Regions from separate parts of the Arthrobacter sp. Y3223164 genome, predicted to be linked through region 2. Evidence: predicted binding sites of a transcription regulator. Region 2 holds the regulator's gene; the other holds the start of a gene.

Region 1 (3,400 bases), on a different contig from region 2:
ATTGCCGAATTCAGCTAGTCCGCTGCGCGAGGAGCAGCGGCTCTTCCCCGTGGTACCGGACCAGCTGGGCGCGGCCCACAGCTGGTTCCACCACGGGGAACGTACGCCGCGCAAGCCCCGGATGGCCTCCTCGGTCGTCCTCGTTCGGGACGGCGCGGCCGGCACGGAAACGTACCTCGGCTACCGGTCGGGCTCCTCTCCGCTGGGCACGGTGGCCTTTCCCGGCGGCAGCGTGGAGGAGAGCGACGGCGACCCGGTGACCTGGTACGGCCCCTCGCCGAGCAAATGGGCCGAGATGCTCGGGCTGGACGACCACCGCCTGGCCCACGCCCACGTCGTGGGTGCCATCCGCGAGCTGTTCGAGGAAACCGGCGTGTTGCTGGCCGGTCCGGATGAATCCACCCTGCCGGAGTCCACCTCCGGCGCCGACTGGATGCGGACCCGCGAGGCCGTCGCCGCCCAGGAGGTGTCCTTCGGCGAAGCGCTCGGCAAGCGCGGACTCGGCGTCCGCACCGACTTGCTCAAACCCGTGGCCCACTGGCTCAGCCCCGATTTTGCCCATCGCCGCTTCGACACGCGCTACTTCGCTGCGGCCCAGCCAGCCAACCAGCGGCCGTCCCTGCTGGAAAGCAAGGGCGTGTGGGCCTCCTGGCTGCCGGCGCAGGAGCTGGTGGCGGGGCGGACGACCACGACGCTGGGCGATCTGGTGGACCAGCCCGACACCCGCGGGTTGACGTTCAGCGAGGTGACCTCGCCCGCGGTGGAAATCATCGTGGAAAAGATCGCCGGCGCCCGCGGCTGCATCGCCTACCTCTCGCACAAGCGCCCGCAGCGGCTCTACCACCCGGAACTGATCCAGGTTGACGGTGTGCCCATGCTGGAGGTCGCGGCCAACGCGGCCACCGAAGGCGGTGCCGCCCCGCGGGGACGCTGAGCCGCTCCGCCAACACGGACCCAGCCCCGATGGGCCCGTGCCGGACGGCCAACGGCACCCACCATTTCAAGCCACGACGACGGCGGGGGCCCACCATCGGTGAGCCCCCGCCGTCGTACTTTTGTGTCGAAAATCAGCGCGAACGCTGGCGCAGCCGCTGGATGTCCAGGATGACTACCGCGCGCGCTTCCAGGCGCAGCCAGCCGCGCTGGACGAACTCGGCCAGCGCCTTGTTGACGGTTTCGCGGGAGGCGCCGACCAGCTGGGCCAGCTCTTCCTGCGTCAGTTCGTGTGCCACCAGGATGCCGTCCGTGGCGGGGCGGCCGAAGCGGTCGGCCAGGTCCAGCAGGGCCTTGGCTACGCGGCCCGGAACGTCGGAGAAGACCAGGTCGGCCAGCGAGTCATTGGTGCGGCGGAGGCGGCGGGCCAAAGCCTGCAGCAGCTGCGCCGACACCTCGGGGCGGGTCTCCAGCAAACCGCGCAGATTCTCGTTCTTCAGCCCGGCGAGGCGGGTCTCGGAGACGGCGGTCGCCGAGGTGCTGCGCGGGCTCGGGTCGAAGAGGGCCATCTCACCGAAGAGCTCGCCCGGGCCGAGGATGGCCACCAGGTTCTCGCGGCCGTCGGCAGCGGTGCGGCCCAGCTTGATCTTGCCGGAGACGATGAAGTAGAGCTGGTCGCCCTGGTCACCTTCGCGGAACACCGATGCGCCGCGGGACAAGTCGACCTCGGTCAGCTCGTCGGTCAGCGCGGCGAAAACGTCGTCGTCAAGAGTGGCAAAAAGAGGTGCGCGGCGAAGGATCTCTACGTCCATGAATTCTCCAAGTTAGTACTGTTCGGCTGGGGTTCAAGCTGCTCTCCCGTGGGGGCACTGTTCTCCATTTTGCCGTATGTAAAGCCCGTGTGACATCTTCCACAAGGCTTTTCGCTCCCAGAGGAGGAAAGCGCGGCATCGAGCACCGGCACGGGCTGCCGGAGGTGACAACCCGTAACGGCGGTTAATAATTCCCGCGGGCGGACCGCCTAGACTGATGCACATCCCACCGCAACGGAGAATGAGTGATTTTCGGCCTGACCATCCTGGACGTTGTCCTGCTGCTGATCCTCTTGGCGTACCTGGTCTCAGGTCTGCGCAAGGGGTTCCTGCTCACCCTCGGCGGCATCGCCGGCATCGCCCTGGGAGCGGTGGCAGCTTTCTTCGCCATCCCCCTGGTCAGTGAATGGGTCCCCGACAGCGCCTGGCGGCTGACCGCAGCCATTGCCGTGGCCATGTTGCTCGTGGTGCTCGGGCACGCCCTGGGAACGGGTATCGGCGCGGCCATCCGGCGCCGGATGGACTTCCCGCCGCTGCGGCCGCTGGACCGGCTGCTGGGCGGCTTGATGAATCTCGCCGTGACCGCGCTGGTGATCTCCATGCTGGCGTTCAGCCTGGGCACCATGGGCGTGCCGTTCATCTCGCAGCAGATAGCCGCGTCCAAGGTGATCGCGTCGATCGAAAACCTCACCCCGGATCCGGTGAAGGCGTGGGCGGCGCAGGTGCGCTCGATCGTTGTTGCGGACGGCATCCCGCTGGTCCTCGACCCGCAGGTGCCGCAGGAGTCGGCGCCGGTTCCCGATGCCAGCACCGATACCGCGGCCCTGAACGAGGCGGCGGCCTCCGTGCTGCGGATCGCGGGGACGGCCTTCCAATGCGGGCAGAACCAGACCGGGTCCGGCTTTGCGGTGGCCCCGGACCGCGTGCTGACCAACGCCCACGTGGTGGCCGGCGTCAACGAACCGGTGGTGGAGATCCCCGACGGCCGGGTGCTGCCCGGACGGGTCGTGTTCTTCGACCCGGTGCGCGACCTGGCCGTCCTGACCGTGGACGGGTTGGACGTGCGGCCGCTGCCGCTGGCGGGCGAACTGTCCGAAGGCGACCTGGCGGCGTTCCAGGGCTACCCGGCCGGCGGTCCCTTCCAGAGCAAGCCGGCCACCGTGCAGGGCCGTTCGCAGGTGCTGGTCCAGAACATTTACGGTGCGGACCCGTCGTCGCTCGAGGTCTACACACTGGCGGCGAACGTGCAGCAGGGCAATTCCGGCGGACCTTTGCTTGATGCGGACGGAAACGTGGCCGGCGTGGTCTTCGCCAAGTCCACGGAGGACGTGCCGGTGGGCTACGCCCTGACCCTGGCGGAGGTCCAGCCGGTCGTCGACGCAGCCCTCGGCTATCAGGAGACGATCTCCGCCGGCCAATGCGTGACCCGCTAGCGGCTCTCCTGCGGTAGCCAGTCCAGAAACTGGCCGTGCGGGCCGCTGACCGCCACCGGGCGCCCGTTGTGCGAGAGCAGGAAGCGGCCCCGGCGGGTCCGGTCGTCCAGGCCGGGAATGCCGGAGTCACCATCCGGCAGCGGCATCACGCCGGGACCTTCGTGCGCGAGCCAGTGCACGCCCCGCTCACGGATGAGCCCCTCCACCAGGGTGCGGAACCGC
Region 2 (3,400 bases):
GTGGCTGACCAGGACCGCCTCGGCGCCCTCCCCGCCGCGTTCCACGGCTATCCGGCGGGCGTCGTCGATGGCCTCGCGCATCCGGGCGGCCTGCGCCGCGTACGGCTCCCCCCAGGACGGCCGGAAGGGATTGTAGAGGTGCGGCCAGTGCCGGGGCTGGTTCAGGTGCGAGCGGATGTCCGCCAGCCCCTCGAAGTGGTTCTCGGCTTCGATGATCCGCTCGTCGGTGACGATCTCGAGGCCGAGGGCCTTGGCGGTCGGGGCCGCGGTCTCCTGGGCCCGGGTCAACGGCGAGGCCACCAGGTAGCTGATCCTGGCGCCGTCGTCGCGGCGTTCGGAAAAGTAGCCGGCGGCACACTCGGCCATTTCCTGGCCCAGCGCGGACAGCCTGAAGCTCGGCAGCCTGCCGTAAAGCACGCGGCCGGGGTTGTGGACCTCGCCGTGGCGGAGCAGGTGGACGGTAGCTTCGGGCATGGGTACAAGTGTCTCAAACCGCCGGTGTTTGCCCAAAAGCCCCGCTGTCCGCCCGTGGGGGTGTAGTGTCTGGCCCCGCTGCCTGCCCGGGAAGAAAATCATCCTTCCGGCCGACCGCCGCGGCACTGGCCTGCATTGTAGTGTTGCCTTAACAGCTGCCAAGCACCTCTGCGGCCGGCGCGCAGGCCTGCCGGACCGAGGGCGACCCGTGTGGATGAGATGAAAAGGAACCGGCCATGAGCACCCCAGTAAACGAACCGAACCAGCCCGGTGACGGGGAGGGCCGGCCCGGAGGCCAGGAACAGCCCCGGTACGGGCAGAACCTGCCGCAATACGGCCAGAACGCGCCTCAGCAGCCCGGCTCGGAGCAGCCTCCCTACGGGCAAAACGCCCCGCAGTACGGGCAGAACCCGCCGCAGTCCGGACCCCAGTATGGACAACAGTACGGGCAGCAGCCGTACGGCCAGGGCCAGCAGGGACAGCCCCCGTACGGCCAGCAGTACGGGCAGTCCCCGTACGGCTACCAGAACGCCGTGCCCGGCCAGTACGGCTACCCCGGCGGGCAGGCGCAGACCGCCGCCAAACCCACGGCGCCGCGCGAGGTCGTCATTGCCTTCTGGTTGATCATTGCTGCCGCCGTGCTGACCGCCATTGAAATGCTGACGGAACTGGCGAACCTGGACGGCACCATGGCGATGGTGCTCAACGACCCGTCGGTCCGCGAAGCCCTGGGCGAGCAGGGCGGCCAGTTCTCCGACGCCGAGCTGGCGGAAATGATGAGGGGTACGGCAGGAGTGTTCATCGTCATCACCGCGGTGATCGCCGTCGGGCTGTACCTGATGGTGGCCTTCGGCGTGAAGGCGGGCAAGAACTGGGCCCGCATCACCGGCGCGGTGTTCGCCGCGCTCTCGCTGTTCGGACTCTTCAACATCTGGTTCGGCACCTTGTCCGTGCTGCTGGGCATCGCGGCGATCGTGCTGCTGTTCCTGCCGGCGTCGAACAGGTTCTTCCAGGCCACCAAGGCGCACAAGTTCGGCGTCTACGGCCGCTGACCGGGAGCGGGTTCCGGCCGCCTGACGGCCGGAACCCGGCGGGGCGCAGCAGTGTTCAGCCGTGCTCCGTCGCCTGCGCCCGTTGCGCGTGGTACGCCAGGATCTGCAGTTCGGTGGCCATGTCCACCTTGCGCAACTGCACGGATGCCGGAACCTGCAACACCGCCGGCGCGAAGCTGAGAATGCTCGTGACGCCGGCTTCGACGAGCCGGTCGCAGAGCCCCTGGGCCGCACCGGCGGGCACGGCCAGGACCGCCATGTTGGTGCCGGTCTGGCGCAGGATAAGTTCCAAGTCACCGATCGGGCTGACGCGCATCCCGGAGACCTCCGACCCGACGACCTGCGGATCCGCGTCGAAGAGCGCCACGACTCCGAAGCCCTTGGTGGTGAATCCGGAGTAGCCGGCCAGGGCCCGGCCCAGGTTGCCGATGCCGACAATCGCGACTTTCCAGTCCTGGGTGAGCCCCAGGGCCGCGGCAATCTCCTGGCCGACCAGCCGCACGTCGTAGCCCACGCCGCGGGTACCGAACGACCCGAGGTAGGAAAGGTCCTTGCGCAGGGTGGGCGGGCTCACGCCGGCGGCCTCGGCCAGTTGCTCGGACGATATGCGTTCCGTACCCTCGGACACCAGCGAATTCAGGGCCCGGAGGTAGATGGTCAGGCGTGCGAGCGCGGCCGGCGGGATCTCGTGGCCGGATGGCTTGGCAGCCTCGGTATCCGGGAGGTGGGTCACTGTTGTCGCTCCGATGCCTGCTGCGGGGCTCCGGCCGTGCCGTTTCCAGCCGTTCCGGGTCCTGGGTGCCGCCGGCGGCTGTCCAACCGCAGGCTTGTGTCCCCCCAAGATTAAGCTCCCCCGCGCCGCTCTCCAACTCCTGTGACGCCGGCCGGGCCGCCCCGGACTACTGTGTGAGCAGCCGTCGCAGCCGGTCCGGATCGATGTGCCAGAAGTCCCGCTGGACGCCGTCGATCATGACCACGGGGATCTCCTCGGCGAAGCGCCGTTCGAGCTCGGGGTCCTCGAGGATGTTCTTCTCTTCCCAGGCGAGACCGAGCTCCCCCGCAACGCCCCCGACGGTCTCCCGTGCCGCCTGGCACAGATGGCAGCCGGGTTTGGTCAGCAGCACCAGTTCGTGCCCGGGGCGCGTGTCGGATCCACTCATGCCTTCCACGGTAGCGGCCGGTGGCGCTGAACGGACAATCTCCGGCGCCTCGTTAGACTCGAAGCATGCCCAAGACCGCCGCCGGCCATGCACAGCGCGCCTCGGTCTCCACGGACCCGGGGACGGAAGCGGCATTTTTCGACGTCGACAACACCCTGATGCGCGGCGCCAGCCTGTTCCACGTGGCCCGCAAGATGTACCAGAGCGGCGCCTTCCGGATGCGCGACGCTGCCGGTTTCGGCTTCAAACAGGCCCGCTTCCTGATGCGGGGTGAGAACCTCAAGGACATCCAGTCGATCCGCGACACGGCACTGGCCCTTGCCACCGGCCTGCTGAGCGACGACGTCAAACAACTGGGCGACGAGGTCTACGACGAAGTCATCGCCTCCAAGATCTGGCCCGGAACCAGGGCCCTGGCGGACCAACACCTGCGGGTGGGCCGCAAGGTCTGGCTGGTCACGGCCACGCCGGTTGAAGTGGCCGCCGTCATCGCCGACCGGCTGGGCCTGACGGGCGCCCTGGGCACGGTGGGTGAAACCGAAGACGGTGCCTACACCGGACGACTCATCGGGGACATCCTGCACGGGCCGGCCAAGGCTGTCGCGGTCGAGGAGTTGGCCATCCGCCAAGGCATGGACCTGGCGCGTTGCTGGGCCTACAGCGACTCCTACAACGACGTCCCGCTGCTGACCCTGGTGGGCAACCCGGTGGCGA

Evidence for each region. The regulator Rex, encoded in region 2, represses fermentation and respiration genes when NADH is low (regulators of the CRP and FNR family bind a similar motif). The targets are predictions, from matches to a motif close to CTTGTGAANNNNTTCACAAG.
Region 1: AC5RUJ_RS04015 (MarP family serine protease) is a predicted target of Rex. The motif match lies at 1,832-1,851, and genes of this name have one in related genera.

What each region holds. Positions count from the first base shown of each region.
Region 1 is NZ_JBNHGF010000037.1:10,494-13,893, forward strand. It holds gene AC5RUJ_RS04000 (RidA family protein) at 1-18, shown strand, start outside; gene AC5RUJ_RS04005 (NUDIX hydrolase) at 2-934, shown strand; gene AC5RUJ_RS04010 (Crp/Fnr family transcriptional regulator) at 1,068-1,745, opposite strand; gene AC5RUJ_RS04015 (MarP family serine protease) at 1,994-3,178, shown strand; partial or broken gene AC5RUJ_RS04020 (DUF2332 family protein) at 3,175-3,400, opposite strand, start outside.
Region 2 is NZ_JBNHGF010000146.1:1,230-4,629, reverse strand. It holds gene AC5RUJ_RS09120 (histidine phosphatase family protein) at 1-474, opposite strand, end outside; gene AC5RUJ_RS09115 (hypothetical protein) at 711-1,526, shown strand; gene AC5RUJ_RS09110 (redox-sensing transcriptional repressor Rex) at 1,582-2,259, opposite strand; gene AC5RUJ_RS09105 (glutaredoxin family protein) at 2,426-2,686, opposite strand; gene AC5RUJ_RS09100 (HAD family hydrolase) at 2,752-3,400, shown strand, end outside.